Regions from separate parts of the Haloleucobacter albus genome, predicted to be linked through region 1. Evidence: predicted binding sites of a transcription regulator. Region 1 holds the regulator's gene; each other region holds the start of a gene.

Region 1 (3,281 bases):
TTTCCATTGCCTGCCTGACCATCTACGACATGGCCAAGGCTGCCGACCGGGCCATGAGAATCGAAGGCATTCGGTTACTCGAAAAAACCGGCGGCAAAAGCGGCGATTGGCAGGCAGAACGCCCCTGAACCCATCTCCAACAATAAGGGAGGCTTCACCGTGGCATTGATGAGCGTCGAGGACGCCCTGAAGCTGATCCTGTCTTCCGCTCGGCTCTTGGAAGCCGAGCAAGTACCCGTTGGTTTGGCTGCGGGGCGTGTTCTGGCCGAAGACCTTCCTGCGCGCCGTTCGCAACCCCCTGCGGACATGTCTGCCATGGATGGCTATGCAGTCCGTGCGGAAGACGTCTCTCTTTCCCCCGTGGATTTGCAGATTATTGGCGAATCTGCTGCCGGGCGCCCTTTTGAAGGTATTCTGAAGACTGGAGAAGCTGTCCGCATTTTCACCGGAGGCGTCATGCCTGCCGGGGCGGACAGTGTCGTCATTCAGGAAGATACCCATCGGATTGATCGTTGCGTCACAATCAATAGCTTTCGCCAAAGCGGCCAGAATGTGCGCAAGATGGGGGCTGACTTTCAAGCCGGCATGCCGGGTTTAAGGGCCGGACGCAGATTGACCGCGCGGGATATCATGCTCGCCGCAGCGATGGACCATGCCACGGTCCCGGTCACGCGACGCCCCCGGGTCGCCCTGTTGCAGACAGGTGATGAATTGGTTTTGCCCGGAAAAGGGCGCGGCTCAGATGCCGAAATTGTTGTATCCAATGCTTTCGGCTTGGCCGCGCTCGCACATAAACTCGGGGCGGATGTCACCGATCTCGGCATCGTGCCTGATGATATGGAGCAGATTCGAGCGGCCGTTTCTCACGGTACAGGGGGAGGTTTCGATCTTTTCATCTCTTCCGGCGGCGCATCTGTTGGAGAGCATGATCTTGTCGCCCCGGCCATGCGTGCGGAAGGCGTGGAACTGCATCTGCACAAACTGGCTTTGAAACCCGGAAAGCCCCTGATGTTTGGTAGCCGCGGCCAAGTCTTGTGCCTGGGTTTGCCCGGCAACCCGGTCTCCTCTCATGTCTGCTCCATCTTGTTCATGGCGCCACTTCTGAGGGCCATGCAGGGCGAAGAGACAACAGGACCAGAAACCACTGTTGCCCGCCTTGCCGTAGACATGCCGCCCAATGGCCCGCGCCGCGATTTCATGCGTGCCACTTTCAGGGCCGATGCGGATGGCGCCCTCCAGGTCACACCGGCCAGCACGCAAGACAGCGCCATGCTAAGCCTTCTGGCCACATCAAACTGTCTTCTGGTGCGACCGCCCCATGCTTGCGCGGCACAGGCTGGTGATAGCTGCGAGATTCTCCCTTTCAGCGATTAGGTGCCTTTAACCCCATCTTCACCCTTGCGAAACAAATCTGGAACAGATAAGTCTTGTTCCCGATTTGTTTCGCTAACTCATGGCTGGAGATTCATATGATCAGCATATGTTCATGCTCCAGCCACTAGAGCGGGGGCCGAAGATGCTGACACGCAAGCAGTATGAATTGCTGCGCTTCATACATGAACGCGTGACGGAAACAGGTGTGCCACCTTCTTTTGATGAAATGAAGGATGCGCTGGATCTGCGCTCCAAATCCGGCATTCACCGTCTCATTACGGCTTTGGAAGAGAGAGGTTTCATTCGCCGCCTGCCCAACCGTGCGCGCGCACTTGAGGTTGTTCGGCTGCCGGAAACTGTGACGCCGAGCCTCGCAGGGCGCTCGCCGGCACGCGGCTTCTCCCCTTCTGTCATTGAGGGCAATCTTGGCCGTGTCCGCCCACCATCAGAGAATGCTGAAGAGGCATCTCCTGAAGGCGTTGCCGTGCCGCTTATGGGGCGGATTGCTGCCGGCACCCCAATTTCTGCAATCCAGAACCGTAGCAACACCCTCCATGTCCCGCCTGAAATGCTGGGCTCTGGTGAGCATTATGCTCTGGAAGTGCGCGGTGACAGCATGATTGAGGCTGGCATTCTGGATGGAGATACGGTTCTGATCCGCAAATGCCAGACGGCGGATACCGGAGATATTATCGTCGCACTGATTGATGATGAGGAAGCGACTCTGAAGCGTTTGCGCAAGAAAGGGGCCTCAATTGCTCTTGAGGCTGCAAATCCGGCTTATGAAACCCGTATCTTCGGACCAGACCGCGTACAGATACAAGGACGACTTGTCGGCTTGATGCGACGTTATTGATGATGAGCCCCCTCATCATTTCTATGGCACCCAAAGCTCTGCACTTAAAATATCCACTTCACTTTCCACGAAGGGAAGAACAGTGGTGGGTGGCAATGCATGGTAGGGTTGCCATGGGCGGCTTTGTGACATGGAACGACTGGCCCGCTCACGCCACCCTGTCTCAGCATCATGATACAGAGCGAGTGTACCTGTCTGTTCCAGATTCTGCGCAGTGATAACCCGCGCAGGGCAATCCCCTGGAGGCATGTGCTCCGTCACCACAATAGAGGCGAGCAGGCAGTCGGCTTCCAAGCTGACTGGATTGTGTGAAACAGCCAATACACCTCTATCTTTTAGTGTGGCGACGCAACCAAGGTGATCGCAAGAAAATGACGAGGCCAGTGCCGGATCATCAAGAGCGCGTCTGTCACCCTCACGGTTCAGCCATTGCTCTGCAAACATGCGAGCGCGCGGCGCATTCAGAATGGAAAGTTTTCCATCTTCTCCTCGCACCGCAATCGTGTGTGTATTCGGGGCAATCAGGATGTCCGGGTGCTCTGGTGAGGTTGTAGCAAATACAGCTACACACAAAAACGGCAAAGCACACAACTTCAGCAGCCCCTGAGGTATTGAGAGCAGCAGAAGAGCCAGTGTTATCAGCAACAAATTGGCTGTATTGATCCATGTAACAGGGATATCTGCTCCCGGCAAATTCGCGCACCACTCAGAAACGGCAATCATAACTTCGATGCCAAACCCCATGACGGGCCAGGCGATAGAATCCCAGCCAAAAGGAATGAGCAGCACGCCAATCAATCCGAAGGGCATGACCAACAGAGAAACAGCGGGCATCGCAGCCAGATTGGAGAGCAGACCATAAGTCGATGCGCGCTGAAAATGGAAGGCCCCATAAGGAGCTGTCGCCACCCCTGCAAGAATGGATGTGATTGCAAGGCCGCCCATAAAGGCCAGCATGAACCAGATGATCTGCGCCCCCCACCCTTCCGGGCGAGGATATGAGAGATAGGGACGCAGCCACTGATAACCGGCCACCAAGGCTAAAGTGGCT
Region 2 (3,281 bases), on a different contig from region 1:
GGCGGGTCGCCTCCTGAAGCGGCACACCGGCCGAGCGGGCGACATCATGCACCAGCTTCATGGTGGCGTCGCCAATGCCGCGCTTGGGCACATTCACGATGCGCTCGAAAGCCAGATCATCGGACGGCGAGTTGACGCAGCGCAGATAGGCCAGTGCATCTCGGATTTCCGCCCGTTCATAGAAGCGCGGCCCGCCAATTACCCGGTAATTGAGCCCCAGCGTGATGAAGCGATCTTCAAACTCGCGCATCTGGAACGAGGCGCGCACCAGAATGGCGATCTGCGAGAGCGGATGCCCGGCGCGTTGCAGCGCCTCGATCTCATCGCCGATGGCACGGGCTTCCTCGCCGCTGTCCCACGCGCCGGTGACGGTGACCTTCTCGCCAAGATCCCCTTCGGAAAACAGGGTCTTGCCGAGCCGCCCATCATTATGCGCGATAAGATGGGAGGCCGCCGCCAGAATATGCCCGGTGGAGCGATAATTGCGTTCCAGCCGGATAACCTTCGCGCCGGGAAAGTCACTCTCGAAGCGCAGGATGTTATCCACCTCCGCCCCGCGCCAGCCATAGATGGACTGGTCATCATCACCCACGCAGCACACATTCCTTGAACCCTGCGCCAGAAGGCGGAGCCAGAGATATTGCGCGACGTTGGTATCCTGATACTCGTCCACCAGCAAATATTTGAACCGCTGGTGATATTCGGAGAGTACATCGGGATTTTCGCGGAACAGGCGAATGCCTTCCAGCAGCAAATCACCGAAATCCACCGCATTCAGGGCCTTCAGTCGGGCCTGATAGGCCATGTAAAGCGCAATGCCCTTGCCATTGGCGAAGGCGCCGCCTTCCCCGGCGGGCACATCCTTTGGTGAAAGGCCGCGGTTTTTCCAGCCGTCAATCAGGCCGGCCAGCATGCGGGCAGGCCAGCGCTTGTCGTCGATATTGTCCGCCGCCAGAAGTTGCTTGAGCAGGCGAAGCTGGTCATCCGTATCCAGAATGGTGAAGCCGCTTTTCAGCCCCACCAGCTCATGATGCCGGCGCAGGATGCGCACGCCAATGGCATGGAAGGTGCCGAGCCAGGGCATGCCCTCCACCTGATCGCCCACCATGGTGTGGATGCGTTCCTTCATCTCGCGCGCGGCCTTGTTGGTGAAGGTTACGGCGAGAATCTGCGAGGGCCAGGCGCGGCCGGAGGCCAGAATATGGGCGATGCGGGTGGTGAGCACTCGCGTTTTTCCGGTGCCGGCGCCAGCCAGTACCAGCAGCGGACCATCCAGCGTTTCCACCGCCTCGCGCTGTTCCGGGTTGAGGCCGGCAAGATAGGAGGGCGCCATGCCCTGTGCCGCATTTACGTCAGGTGCGACAGCGCCGCGCAGGCGTACGGCAATGCCGCCTGGGCGTGGTGCGGGGCGTTCGGGTGCGGGTTCCATGCGGCGTGGGTCTGCGGGAATGCTCAAAACGGAAGTCTCGTCTCGCCCCTGATTCTCGAATGAGAACAAAATGGCACCATGCGCACGGAATGGCGAGGGGCGCGGTCATTATGTGTGATCTGGCCAGCTTGTTTCCGCAGCCATGGCGGAACAAAGCCACCTTGCAGATGGGGATGGTGCAGGGTTTCCGCCAGTCCCTTGCGTCGTGTTCCTGACGCATGCGGCATGCAGGCGCTTGACATGGAGAGGTCTCCGGCCTCTTGCTTTGCTGATGCTGCCCCCTTTTTCATCCCTCCCTCCGGGTGGATCGCCCCTTTCTTCTCCGCCGCAAACCACGGATGTGCGCGCCCGGATGGAGATTGATACGCCGCATTCGCAGATTGTGCGTTTTGGTGCGGACAAACCCCTGAAGCTGGATGCCGGCGTTCTGCTGCCGCATTTGCAGATCGCCTATCAGACCTATGGCGCGCTGAACGCGGAGCGTTCCAATGCGGTGCTGGTGTGCCATGCCCTGACAGGGGATCAGCATGTGGCCAGCGACAATCCGGTGACGGGCAAACCCGGCTGGTGGGAAACCATGGTGGGGCCGGGCAAGCCTATTGATACGGATCGCTTTTTCGTCATCTGCTCCAATGTGCTGGGCGGCTGCATGGGGACGACGGGGCCATCATCCTTCAACCCGCAGACGCACCAGCCCTGGGGGCTGGAGATGCCTGTCGTCACTATTCGTGACATGGTGAACGCACAGGCCATGCTGGTTGATCATCTGGGCATTGAGACATTGCTGTGCGTGGCCGGGGGGTCCATGGGCGGCATGCAGGTGCTGCAATGGGCGGTGAGCTACCCTGAACGGGTCTTCTCCGTCATGCCCATTGCAACGGGCGCGCGCCATTCGGCCCAGAATATCGCCTTCCACGAGGTGGGCCGGCAGGCAGTGATGGCCGACCCGGACTGGCGCGGCGGGCGCTACATGCTGGAAGGGGTGACGCCGTATCGGGGCCTGGGGGTTGCCCGCATGGCCGCGCATGTCACCTATATGTCGGATCAGGCGCTGCACCGTAAATTCGGACGCCGTTTGCAGAACCGGGCCATGCCGACCTTCGGCTTCGATGCTGATTTTCAGGTGGAGAGCTATCTGCGCCATCAGGGCGAGGCTTTCGTGCAGCGTTTTGATGCCAATTCCTACCTCTATGTGACCCGCGCGATGGATTATTTCGATATTGCGGCGGAACATGATGGCGTGCTGGCCAATGCCTTCCGGGGCTCGAAGACACGCTTTTGCATTGTCTCCTTCACCTCGGACTGGCTGTTCCCCACTGCGGAATCGCGCATCATCGTGCATGCGCTGAATGCGGCTGGGGCCAATGTGTCCTTCACTGAGGTGGAGAGCGACAAGGGGCATGATGCCTTTCTGCTGGATGAGCCGGAACTGTTCGCCATCGCCCGTGGCTTTCTCGACAGTGCCGCCCGTGCACGCGGGCTTCCTGCGGCGGGGAGGAGCTGATATGGCGGACAGGCTTCTGGATGAAAGCGCCGTGCGCCAGCAGGGCGGGCGTGTGGATCTGGTGGTGGTGGCCGAGATGGTGGAGCCCGGCGCGCGCGTGCTGGATGTGGGCTCGGGCGACGGCGCGCTTCTGGAATTGCTGGCCACCACGCGCGGCTGTGATGCCCGTGGCATCGAACTGTCTCGCGAGGGGGTAAATGCGGGTGTGGCGCGGGGCCTCGCCATCATTCAGGGTGATGCGGATGTGGACCTCGCCCATTATCCCGATGATGCCTTTGATTATGTCATCCTCTCCCAGACATTGCAGGCCACCCGCCGCCCGCGCTGGGTGATGGAGCAGATGTTGCG
Region 3 (3,281 bases), on a different contig from region 1:
ACCGTGATAATCAACACGCTGGAGACAAGCTGTAACGAAACAATGGTCGCAACCAGGCTATCCGCCCCGGCAATATGGAAAGGCCCGGCGACCGGAACCGGCTCGATCTTCGGATCATGCAAAGCTCTGTAACCCTGCAAAATCTGAACGCAATTACCTGCGAAAGCCTGCCAGGAAACTGGCTTCTCATCCTCCAGAGCCTCCGTTTTCGCTTCACGGATCTGCACCTGAAGCGCCCCGGCGGCATCTCCCCATTGCTTCTGCGCCTCTTCCGCAGCCTGCGGGCTGGAAAGCGCCTGTGGCAAAGCCGCAACCAGCGCCATCAGTTCCGGTTTCTGCGCCTCGGAATGCGACAAGGCGCGCGAGATGAACAGATTGCTCATGATGGCCCGGTTCATGCTGCGAATGGCATTGACCCGGTGTTGCGCCCCCGGCACACCCAGGGAAATCCGCCGGCCGTAACGGTGCAACTCAGCGAACAGATCTGCCAGCTGCACCCGCGCGGCAGCCCCTTCCACGCCCGGCTTCAGGCACATATTCAGAAGGCGCGCTGACTCTTTCAGCTTTTCCGGCAAATCCAGATTGCCAAAACGCGGAAACAGAATAGCAGAAGCCGCCCAGGTGGCCAGAATGCCAATGCACACTTCCGTTGCACGGCTCACGGCAATATCCGCAGCCATATCCGGGCTCAATACGCCAGACAGCCCCACAATCGCGCCAGTGTAGCCAGATAGCGCGAAAATATAGGCTTCCAGATCCCTGAACCACATCAGCATCCACTGGCACAGCCCCAGCCACAGGCACAGGCTCAACATGAAGAGCACCCGATGCTCGGCAAACAGAGCCACCAACGCCAGCCCCACAAGGGCCCCCACAATCGTACCGGCCACCCGCGCGAGGCTCTTGGCCGCGACCTGATCCGTATTGGCATTCGCCAGCACAGCAACTGTGATGACAGACCATTTCGGATCCGGCATGGAAGACCAGAAGGAAATGCCCAGCGCCAGAAGCGACGCCAGGGTAAACTTCAGGCCAAAAAGCAACACAGGCCCGTTCAAACGGAACCAGACGGGCTTTTCCTCAGCCATATGAAGCCTCATTTGGATTCTCTGATTTTCTTCTAGCCTGAACTCCGCTTTTTTTCATGCGCCCCTGCATCCGTAACAATGCCAATATCCGCTTTCTCCCACCACTGTTGAGATTGCGCACACTCAAAACAGGAACATATTGCGAACGAGGAACATATCATGTACATACATTTCACGTTCATTTTCCCTTGCGCCAATACCGGAGCGCGGCGATGACACAGGCAACACTCCGACTCGTCGAAGGTTCTTCTATGGATAAAACCAAGGCTCTGGATGCCGCGCTCTCCCAGATCGAACGCCATTTCGGCAAAGGTTCGATCATGAAGCTCGGAAAAGGCAAGGCGCTGGAGATTGAAAGCGTCCCGACCGGCTCACTCGGGCTGGATATTGCGCTTGGCATTGGCGGGCTGCCCAAAGGGCGTATCGTCGAAATTTACGGCCCTGAATCTTCAGGTAAAACCACGCTGGCCCTGCACACGGTGGCAGAATCTCAGAAGCGGGGCGGAATCTGCGCCTTCATTGATGCCGAACATGCGCTGGATCCGGTCTATGCCCGCAAGCTCGGCGTCAATCTGGATGAGCTGCTGATCTCCCAGCCGGATGCAGGCGAACAGGCGCTGGAAATTGCCGATACGCTGGTGCGCTCCGGTGCGGTGGATGTTCTGGTGGTGGATTCTGTAGCCGCCCTGACCCCGCGCGCCGAGCTTGAAGGCGAAATGGGTGACAATCAGCCCGGCATGCAGGCCCGCCTGATGAGCCAGGCCCTGCGCAAGCTCACCGGCTCCATTTCCAAATCCAACACCATGGTCATCTTCATCAATCAGATCCGCATGAAGATCGGTGTTGTTTATGGCTCTCCAGAAGTCACCACAGGTGGCAATGCGCTGAAATTCTACGCTTCCGTGCGCCTTGATATCCGCCGCACCGGCGCCATCAAGGAGCGCGATGAGGTGGTGGGGAACCAGACCCGCGTAAAGGTGGTGAAGAACAAGCTCGCCCCCCCTTTCAAGCAGGTCGAATTCGACATCATGTATGGCGAAGGCGTTTCCAAGATGGGCGAATTGCTGGATCTGGGCGTGAAGGCCGGAATCGTGGAGAAATCCGGCGCATGGTTCTCCTATGACAGCCAGCGCCTTGGGCAGGGCCGGGAGAATTCCAAGAACTTCCTGCGGAAAAACCCCGAAATCGCCGAGCGGATTGAAGCCGCCATTCGTCAGAACGCCGGCCTTATCGCCGAAAAGATTCTGGAAGGCGAGCCAGAATCTGACGCCGACGGCACTCCCCCTTCGGACGACTGAACACAGGCAGGCCAGAAGCGGAGCCTCCCTGGCCAGTCTTGCCGGAACTAAGAAAAAGCCCGCACTTTGATGCGGGCTTATTCATGTATCTGTCACCGTGCCGGCAGGGCCATTCTTCCTTGGCCCATCCAAACTCCAATATATCCCAAGCCGGCCCGAGCTCATCATTGCATGGGGCCATGCCGCCCCTTTTGCAAACCCCTCGAAGATCAACTGCCAGTATCACGGCATACTGCGCAGAGTGCCCAGCACCTCAAGACTGGCATAACCGTCCGCAGGCTTGATTCCACTGCGCTGCTGGAAGGCTTTCACAGCCCGCATCGTCGCCGGGCCCACCCGGCCATCCGTACCCTTTGTGTCATAACCGGCAAAAGTCAGGCGTGTTTGCAGTTCCTGAAGCTCGGCAATGCTCAGGGCGCGCTCGCCACCGGGCCAAGGCGTCACGAACGGCCCTTGCCCCATGACCCGATCTCCCAAATGCACCACAGCCAACGCATAATTGGATGATGGATTATAGCGGCGCACGGCATAGAAATTATGCATCAGAACCAGAGCCGGACCACCCCATCCTCCCGGCAACCACAGCCGCGCGGGATCGCTCAGCCCTCGGAAAGACTGGCCATCAATGGTGGTGACCCCCATGCGCGACCATTCGTTGAGGCTGCGCTTCTTTGAACTTTCTGCAAGGCGACGATCAAAACCGGAAGGCAGCTTCACCTCATAGCCCCAAGGTTCACCCCGGCGATATTTACCCCGCTTCACCAGATAGTTTGCTGTCCCGGCCAAGGCATCATCCGGGCGACCATAGGGGAAGATGCGGCCGTCGCCATCAAAATCCACCCCCATGTTCAGCCACACTTCAGGCATCCACTGCGTGTGGCCCATAGCCCCAGCC

Evidence for each region. The regulator LexA, encoded in region 1, represses DNA repair genes until DNA is damaged. The targets are predictions, from matches to a motif close to TGTTCNNNNTGTGTTCNG.
Region 2: a site for LexA is predicted at 1,491-1,508, ahead of ACT6QH_RS13100 (ATP-dependent helicase). Genes of this name have one in related genera too.
Region 3: a site for LexA is predicted at 1,219-1,236, ahead of recA (recombinase RecA). Genes of this name have one in related genera too.

Annotation. Positions count from the first base shown of each region.
Region 1 is NZ_JBQWAS010000020.1:31,191-34,471, reverse strand. It holds gene moaC (cyclic pyranopterin monophosphate synthase MoaC) at 1-128, shown strand, start outside; gene ACT6QH_RS04200 (molybdopterin molybdotransferase MoeA) at 169-1,374, shown strand; gene lexA (transcriptional repressor LexA) at 1,517-2,230, shown strand; gene ACT6QH_RS04190 (ComEC/Rec2 family competence protein) at 2,252-3,281, opposite strand, start outside.
Region 2 is NZ_JBQWAS010000029.1:130,026-133,306, reverse strand. It holds gene ACT6QH_RS13100 (ATP-dependent helicase) at 1-1,429, opposite strand, end outside; gene metX (homoserine O-acetyltransferase MetX) at 1,782-2,933, shown strand; gene metW (methionine biosynthesis protein MetW) at 2,935-3,281, shown strand, end outside.
Region 3 is NZ_JBQWAS010000012.1:23,964-27,244, forward strand. It holds gene ACT6QH_RS01160 (FUSC family protein) at 1-1,088, opposite strand, end outside; gene recA (recombinase RecA) at 1,301-2,386, shown strand; gene ACT6QH_RS01170 (lytic murein transglycosylase) at 2,609-3,281, opposite strand, start outside.